One region of the Cupriavidus sp. KB_39 genome, then DNA from elsewhere that is predicted to be linked to it. Evidence: predicted binding sites of a transcription regulator. Region 1 holds the regulator's gene; the other holds the start of a gene.
What was found. The regulator LexA, encoded in region 1, represses DNA repair genes until DNA is damaged. The targets are predictions, from matches to a motif close to ACTGTATNNNNATACAGT.
Positions count from the first base shown of each region.

Region 2: a site for LexA is predicted at 2,816-2,833, ahead of recA (recombinase RecA). Genes of this name have one in related genera too.

Region 1 covers NZ_JBFREV010000016.1:112,391-116,808, forward strand. The annotation lists gene AB4Z27_RS14435 (hypothetical protein) at 1-310, opposite strand, end outside; gene AB4Z27_RS14440 (hypothetical protein) at 554-1,291, shown strand; gene AB4Z27_RS14445 (hypothetical protein) at 1,505-1,678, opposite strand; gene lexA (transcriptional repressor LexA) at 1,799-2,455, opposite strand; gene AB4Z27_RS14455 (asparaginase) at 2,647-3,690, shown strand; gene rpsF (30S ribosomal protein S6) at 3,818-4,192, shown strand; gene priB (primosomal replication protein N) at 4,270-4,418, shown strand, end outside.
Region 2 covers NZ_JBFREV010000020.1:7,354-11,771, reverse strand. The annotation lists gene AB4Z27_RS16035 (DUF4212 domain-containing protein) at 108-461, opposite strand; gene AB4Z27_RS16030 (sensor histidine kinase N-terminal domain-containing protein) at 458-2,044, opposite strand; gene AB4Z27_RS16025 (response regulator) at 2,057-2,746, opposite strand; gene recA (recombinase RecA) at 2,982-4,046, shown strand; gene recX (recombination regulator RecX) at 4,132-4,418, shown strand, end outside.

The DNA.
Region 1 (4,418 bases):
TCAGATTGGCGGTGTAAAAATCATTCTCGTGCTTGGGCGTGCGGTCGGCGTAGAAATTTGCCGAGTAGACAATGTCGTCGCCGAGCGTGTCGTCACGGACGCCCAGGGCGATATGGCCAGCCGATCCGCCCTTCGATGTCCCAAAGCTGATCAGTAGCTCCAGGTCGTAGGGCTCTTCGCGAAGTAGGTCGGTAATCTGATCGATATTGGCGGGCTCGGGGCCACCCTTGCTACCGAACTCAGCAGCAACCCCCGGCCCCGAAATCAGTGCGGCGATGACCAGGAGCCATGCCGCCAGGCTTGTCCTCATTGCGTCCCTTATATCGTCAGCCAGTGTCCGTCGATCCTTCACCCAAAGAATAATCGTTGATCGGCCCATGTGCCGGAAAACCGTCGGGGGCGTGGATGCACTGGGCTTTGTTCCCGGATCATGTGCGACAGCCCACATAGTGACAAGTTTTCGAGAATGATTTTCGCTACGCTTCACGGCGGGCCAAATGGTCTAATCCATATCATCTAGGCAAATCACCTATACGAAGCGCGAGGTCATGCCGTGGCGGAGCGAATTCGATTCAACCCTGATGTAGCACTGGCGGCATTTTCCAGTGTGATYCCGATGCCGACCTTGGCTGCCATTAACGCGGCTATCGATCGATCCTTCGGCGAACAGCCCGAGCGTGCCGAGCCATTCGCAATGGCTGAGTTACTACGTCGCAATGAAGCCTTCCGCAAGCTCGAGGAGACGGTGTGCGCCGAGACTCGGGCCATGGCCACCACGCTCCTGAAGAAGTCGCTGCGTTGGGAAGCGTTCCACGTGATTCGTTGTGCCAGCACGTATACGCGCAACGAGAGCCATTGCCGCCACTACGATTCGCATCTGCTGACGCTGCTGATTCCGCTGAAGCTCGCCCCCGATGGCGTTTGCAACGGTGATCTGCTGGTTTATCACCCGCCACGGCTGGCGGTATCCACTGTGGCCAATGTTTTTTGCAAGCTTCGTCATGGCATTCAGCGCAATCTGCCGTTTCCCATCAGAAAATGGMTGACGCTACGGGATCTGCGCCGTGGCCGCTGCAACCGCGTGCCGGTGGAGCCGGGCAGCGTCTATGTCTTCAACGGCTTTGTGCTCCAGCATGCCAACCTTGATGTGGAAGTTGGCGAGCGCCGGTCGTTGCTGATTCACTACTACGACCCTGGCTACTCGGCGGGTCTGAGCGGGACCGTGCGGGGCGTGCGTATGCTGTGGGACCGTCTGCGCAAGAACATGACTGGCATGTATCCTGGTACCTGATCCAGCCGGGGAGGGCGAAAAAAAACCGGCACTCGGCGGGGTCGACAAGTTCCGGTTTCGCGCATCGGCGCCAATGCGCCAGTACTACGGATGCGCGCCATCGAGTGTAAAGCACCTCTCACGACGAATTAAACGTTCTCTTAATTTCACGTGGTGGGCTCGCAACTGCACTATTTACAATGATTTGGGCGACGCGGATCCGCCGCTAGCGGTTCATGCGTCCAGTTTGTCGGGCATATCCGCAAGTTCCAGCATCCGGCAGATTGCAGCCATGCTGCCGACCATCGTACGACGCTGGGCGCCCTGGTAGACGCGCACGCCCTTGGTTTGGCGGAACGGCACGGGCTTGACCGGGCGGCGGGAAGCGGTGTGGTTGACTGGCAGCATGGCGGCACCTCGAAGTTTGCGACAGCAGGAGTCCACGCCCGTCGTCCGGAGAGAACGGGGCGGCGTTGGCACTGCAAAACTGGGGACCAGGACAGGCGGCCGCCCGTCCGGTCTCGGAAGTCAGAAGCCCGAGGAGCGGATTAGCCCGACGGCGATGCCTTCCAGCGAAAATTCCTCGCGGCCGGCCTGCACCACGATATTCTCGAAATCCGGGTTTTCGGCGATCAGCTCGATCATGTCGCCGCGCCGCTTCAGGCGTTTGACGGTCACATCGTCGCCGATCCGCGCGACGACGATCTTGCCGTTGGCGGCTTCGCTGGCTTTCCTGACGGCGAGCAGGTCGCCGTCGAGGATGCCGGCATCGCGCATGCTCAGGCCCCGCACGCGCAGCAGGTAATCAGGTCGATCATCAAATACCGAGGCGTCTACCTGGTACTGACGGTCGATGTGCTCTGCGGCAAGGATCGGGCTGCCTGCGGCCACGCGGCCCACGAGCGGCAGCGTCAGCTGCATCACGCCGGCCATCGGCAGCGAGAACTGGTCCGTCATCTCCGAATCGCTACGTGCCACCTTGAGGCGGATGCCGCGCGACGCGCCTGGCGTCAGCTCGATCACGCCCTTGCGGGCCAGCGCTCGCAGGTGTTCCTCGGCAGAGTTGGGCGAGGAGAAACCGAATTCGGACGCGATCTCGGCACGGGTCGGCGGAATGCCGGTGTGCCGGATCGTGTTGCGGATCAGGTCGAAGATCTGCTGTTGCCGGGGTGTCAGGGTCGCCATGGGTCGCCGGTCTCTCGTGGTGCCGAAGCACTGTATGTTTAAACAGTATGCTGTGATTTTATACAGTATCRAGTGAAGTGCAAGCACAATTTGCAGTGGCAATGTGGGGCATGCGCGACACCAGGCGGACTCCAGTGCGCCCGGCGACACGGGTTTGCGAGAGCGGCGGCCCTCGGCGTGCCACAGTTACAATCGCCTGCACCACCCGCTCACTCGCTCGATTTTCTCGCTATATGTCTACGTCATTGCCCCGCATCGTCGTGCTCGCCACCGGCGGCACCATCGCAGGCTCGTCCGCCAGCCCCGCCAGCAGTGCGCAGTACCGCGCGGCCACCGTGCCGGTCTCGTCGCTGATCCAGGCCGTGCCTGCGCTGGGCGAGGTGGCCCGTGTGGAGACGGAGCAGGTGGCCCAGATCGACAGCAAGGACATGGCCTTCAGCCTGTGGGCGACGCTTGCCGCGCGGGTGGCGCATTGGGTCGCGCAGCCCGATGTGGTGGGCGTGGTGATTACCCACGGCACGGACACGCTTGAAGAAACGGCGATGTTCCTGCACCTGACGCAGCGGAGCGCGGTGCCGGTGGTGCTGACCGCGGCAATGCGCCCGTCCACGTCGCTCTCGGCCGATGGTCCGCTGAATTTGCTCGACGCAGTGCGCGTGGCGGCAAGCCCGGATGCGCGCGGGCAGGGCGTGCTCGTGGTCCTGAACCAGGAAATTCATGCGGCCCGCGATGTCGCCAAGGCCCATACCTCGGCGGTCAATGCGTTCACGTCGCCGGCGGGCGGGCCAATTGGTTTCGTGCAGGATGCCTACGTGCGCTTTGGACGCGCGTTCGCCCCCGGCGACGCGCCAGCGCTGCCCGTGCCTACGGCGTGGCCACTTGTCGAAATCGTGGCGAGCTATGCCCAGCCGGGCAGGGTGGCCGTGGATGCGATGGTCTCGGCCGGCGTAAAGGGGTTCGTGGTGGCGGCCACCGGCAATGGCTCGGTTCATGAGACGCTGGGCGACGCGCTCGCCGATGCAGCTGCGCGAGGCGTGGCCGTGGTGCGAAGCTCCCGCACGGGCGCCGGCCATGTGGCGGGGCCGGCACGCCCGCGCCTGGCCTCGGGCGAATTCGCCTCCGCCGGCAATCTCAATCCGTACAAGGCGCGCGTGCTGCTGCTGGTGGCGCTGGCGGCGGATGCGTCGCTTGGCACCGATCCGGCTCGCCTGCAGGCTGTTTTCCGACAATACTGAGAGATTCCCAGCGTCCTGCCGGGATGCCGGCTTGCGTGCTGGCTCGGAACCGGGCTATACTCGCGGGCTATTCAACCTTGCTACACCGGACATGGCGCCCGGGTGGCTACATCCAAAAGGAGCGTCAATGCGTCATTACGAAATCGTATTTATCGTCCATCCGGACCAAAGCGAACAAGTGCCGGCGATGATCGAGCGTTACAAGCAGCTCGTCACGTCGCAAAACGGCCAGGTTCACCGCGTGGAAGACTGGGGCCGCCGTCAGATGGCCTACATGATCCAGAAGCTGGCCAAGGCTCACTACGTTTGCCTGAACATCGAATGCGGCAAGGAAACCCTGGCCGAACTCGAGCACGCCTTCAAGTTCAATGACGCCGTGCTGCGTCACCTGATCGTGCAGACCAAGAAGGCCGAGACCGCTCCTTCGCCGATGATGAAGGAAGTGCAGCGCGAAGAAGCCCGCAAGGCCGCGCAAACGACCACGGAAGGCCAGGCTGCCTGAATGCAGTCTGCGGTGCCGGTCGTGGCAGGCGAAATCCGCCACGGCAGGCCAGGTAGCGAGAGCGGGGGAGCACAGCGGTGAACCAGTTAAGGCTGACCGCCACCCTCGCGGAGCGCGATGCSCTGCGCTACACCCCGGCCGGTGTGCCCGTCGTCAACTGCATCCTGCAGCATGCCGGCGAGGTCATGGAGGCGGAAACGCCCCGGCAGGTGGAATTCGCCATCGC
Region 2 (4,418 bases), on a different contig from region 1:
GGGGTATACGCTAGCGGGCGGAACTTCCCCCGAGGCGCCCGGGTTGCTGCGCTGCGGTTGGGCGCGGCACCGGGCGGGCCACGCGGTACGGCGGGGCGGGAATCTTGCTATGCAGCATCGGCCCCGGCAGGGGCTTGCGGGGGAGGTGGGGCGACGTGCGGGACGGCTTCGGCCCCGGCCGGCGGGGCAGGGTGGCCGTCAGGTTCGAACTCGTGGTCGGCGCGGTTCATGCGCCAGGCGTAGAGCGCGGCCATCGCCACGTAGACGATCAGCGCCCCCTGGGCGCCCACCCAGAACGAGAAGGGCCAGCCGAAGAAGTCGAAGCGCAGCTCTCGCGCGTACCAGCTCACCACGAACGACACCACGAACCACACTACCAGCAGCGCGCCGATCCAGCGCCGGTTGTGGCGCCACGCGCGGCGCTCCTGCGGCGACATGCGGTCGCGCGGGGGCTTTCTCATGCCGGCTCCCCGGTGCCGGTGCCGTTGCCGTTCTGGGCGCGGCGCAGCGTCACGCGCAGCCGCGTGCCGGCCAGCCGGGGCGACGGCTGGTAAACGTGATCGTCGATGGCCACCTCGCCGCCATGCTGCTGCACGATCTCGCGCACGATGGCGAGGCCCAGCCCGCTGCCCTCGGTATTGGTGCCGAGCACGCGGTAGAAGCGCTCCATCACCCGTTCGCGCTCGGACGGGGCGATACCCGGCCCGGTGTCCTCCACATCGAGATAGGCGAACGGCTCGAACGGYTCGGCGGCCACGCGCACGGTGGCATGGCCGCCGGACGGCGTGTAGCGGATCGCGTTGTCCAGCAGGTTGTTGAGCATCTCGGTCAGCATCAGGCGGTTGCCGGTGATGGTCACCGGGTGGTCGTCGGCTTCCAGCCCCAGGTCGATGCGGCGCGCCCACGCCTGCGGCAGCCAGTCCTTGACCACCTCACGCGCCAGCGCGGTGAGGTCCAGCGGCGCCATGCCGCCCGCGCCGGCCAGGTTCTCCATGCGCGCCAGCGAAAGCAGCTGCGTCACCAGGTGCGCGGTGCGTTCGGAACTGCCGGCGATCTGCGCCAGCGAGCGGCGCAATTCCTCGGGCGACTGCTCGCGCTGCGCCAGCTCGGCCTGCATGCGCAGCCCGGCCAGCGGCGTCTTCATCTGATGCGCGGCATCGGCGATAAAGCGCTTCTGCGTCTGCACGGACTGGTCCAGTCGCGCCAGCAGGTCATTGAACGATGCCACCAGCGGCGTGATCTCCTGCGGCGCGGCGGTCTCGTCGATGGGGCTCGTATCGCCGGGGTTGCGCGCCCGGATGCGCTGCTGGATCGCGGTCAGCGGCGCCAGCCCGCGCGTGAGGCCGAACCAGACCAGCACCACGGCCAGCGGCAGGATCACGAACTGCGGCAGGATCACGCCCTTGATGATTTCGTTGGCCAGCCGCGCGCGCTTGTCGAGCGTCTCGGCCACCTGCACCAGCACCGGCTGGGAGCCGGCGCTTTTCAGGTCGACATAGGTATAGGCCACGCGTACGTCGTTGCCGGCCACGCGGTCGTCGCGCAGGGACACCAGCCCGGCATGGCCCTGGTCCTCCTCGGACGGCAGCGGCAGATCGTGGTCGCCGGCCACGTACTCGCCGCGCTTGCCCACCACCTGGTAATAGATATTGTCGGTTTCGTCGGCCCGCAGGATCTCGCGCGCGGAGAGCGGCAGCTGCAGCGTCACGCGGCCGTTCACCTCGCGCACCTGCTGGGACAGCACGATGGCGCTGGCCTCCAGCGCGCGGTCGAACGGACCGTTGGCGATGGATTTGGCGACGAGGTAGGTGACCGCAATGCTCATCGGCCAGAGCAGCAGCAGCGGGGCGAGCATCCAGTCGAGGATCTCGCCGAACAGCGAGCGCGGGGAGGGATGGGCGGACGATTCTTCCAGGTGCGGCAGGGCGTCGGCCAGCGCGGCGTCCTCCGCCGCGGCGTCGGCCAGGGTCGGCAGGGGCGGCGGCGAGTTGGGCAGGGGGGGCAGGGCCGGCGGGCGGCCCCAGCGCAGTCTCAGCAGGCGCATGCCGCCCCCGGATCAGCCATGCGCCGCCATCACCGGCTGGAACTTCTCCAGGCAGTAACCCAGGCCGCGCACCGTGGCGATGCGGATGCCACCCACTTCGATCTTCTTGCGCAGCCGGTGCACATAGACCTCGATGGCGTTGTTGCTGACTTCCTCGCCCCACTCGCAGAGGTGGTCCACCAGTTGTTCCTTGGAAACCAGCCGCCCGCTGCGCGTGAGCAGGATCTCCAGCAGGCCGATCTCGCGTGCGGACAGGTCCAGCATCTGCTCGTTCAGYTAGGCGATGCGGCCGACCTGGTCGAAGGCCAGCGGCCCGTGGCGCATCAGCGTGGCGCCGCCGCCCGCGCCGCGCCGGACCAGCGCGCGCACGCGCGCCTCCAGCTCGGACAGCGCGAAGGGCTTGGCCATGTAGTCGTCGGCGCCCAGGTCCAGGCCCTTGACCCGCTCYTCCACGCCATCGGCGGCGGTCAGGATCAGCACCGGCAGCATCGCGCCGCGCGTGCGCAGGCGCTTGAGCACCTCCAGGCCGGGCATGCGGGGCAGGCCGAGGTCCAGGATCAGCAGGTCGAAATGCTGGGTCGACAGGGCCGAATCGGCTTCCACGCCGTTGGCGACGTGGTCGACGGCGTAGCCGGAATGCCGCAGCGAGCGCGTGAGCCCGTCTGCCAGCACGTCGTCATCTTCCGCAATCAGAATGCGCATGGTTGTCTCCACCCTGTTGCCAGCATCGCACGCCACGCGGTTGCGGAACCGGTGGGGCTTGCCAAGCATACTGTTTTTTTATACAGTACCCGACATTCCGCAGGCTGCCTTGTGGGCAGCCGGGTCGGGTCGCACGCCAGATCACTTTTCAGGCCGATTTCCGTCGGAAATCGCTTAAAAATCAGGCGTCGCGCCGCATGCGGCCTATTTATACACCATTGACTGAAGGACGACCATGGACGACAAGAAGGCCGGCGCCGGCGTGAGCGCTGAGAAGCAGAAGGCGCTTGCCGCCGCGCTCTCCCAGATCGAGAAGCAGTTCGGCAAGGGCTCGATCATGCGTCTGGGCGATGGCGAGATCGAAAAGGACATCGAGGTGGTGTCGACCGGCTCGCTGGGGCTCGATATCGCGCTGGGCGTCGGCGGCTTGCCGCGCGGCCGCGTGGTGGAGATCTATGGTCCGGAATCGTCGGGCAAGACCACGCTGACGCTGCAGGTGGTGGCCGAGATGCAGAAGCTGGGCGGCACCTGCGCCTTTATCGACGCGGAACACGCGCTGGACGTGAACTACGCCGGCAAGCTGGGCGTGAACGTGGGTGAACTGCTGATCTCCCAGCCGGACACCGGCGAGCAGGCCCTGGAAATTACCGACGCCCTGGTGCGCTCGGGCTCGATCGACCTGATCGTGATCGACTCGGTGGCCGCARTGGTGCCGAAGGCCGAAATCGAGGGCGAAATGGGCGATTCGCTGCCCGGCCTGCAGGCCCGCCTGATGAGCCAGGCGCTGCGCAAGCTGACCGGTACGATCAAGCGCACCAACTGCCTGGTGATCTTCATCAACCAGATTCGTATGAAGATCGGTGTGATGTTTGGTTCACCTGAAACGACCACCGGCGGCAATGCGCTGAAGTTCTACGCCTCGGTGCGCCTGGACATCCGCCGCATCGGCTCGATCAAGAAGGGCGACGACGTCATCGGCAACGAGACCAAGGTCAAGGTGGTGAAGAACAAGGTGTCGCCGCCGTTCCGCGAGGCATTCTTCGACATCCTCTACGGCCAGGGCATTTCCCGTCAGGGCGAGATCATRGACCTCGGCGTGGATGCCAAGATCGTCGAGAAGTCGGGCGCGTGGTACAGCTACAACGGCGAAAAGATCGGCCAGGGCAAGGACAACGCGCGCGAATACCTGCGCGAGAACCCTGACATCGCCGCTGAGATCGAGAACAAGGTCCGTGCGGCGCTGGGCGTGGTGGCGATGAACGCCGCTGTCGTCAGCGCGCCGGCCGAAATCGAAGGCTGAGGCGGAGCTTTCTCCGCCCCTCGGAAGCCGTCGCAGATCGTGCGGCGGCTTTTTTTATTGGTACTGCACTGTCGATGACCCCCTGATGGCTGGCTCCCGCCCCCCGCTCTCGCTGAAGGCCCGCGCCGTTGGCTACCTGTCGCGCCGCGAGCACAGCCGCGCCGAACTGCGGCGCAAGCTGGCGCCGCACGCCGAGACGCCCGAGGAGGTGGATACCCTGCTCGACGCGCTCGAGCGCGAGAACTGGCTCTCCAACGACCGCTTCGTCGATAGCCTGGTCCATCGCCGCGCCAGCCGCTATGGCGCCGCCCGGGTGATGCAGGAGGCCAAGACCCATCAGCTCGGCAATGAACAACTGCATGACCTCCAGGA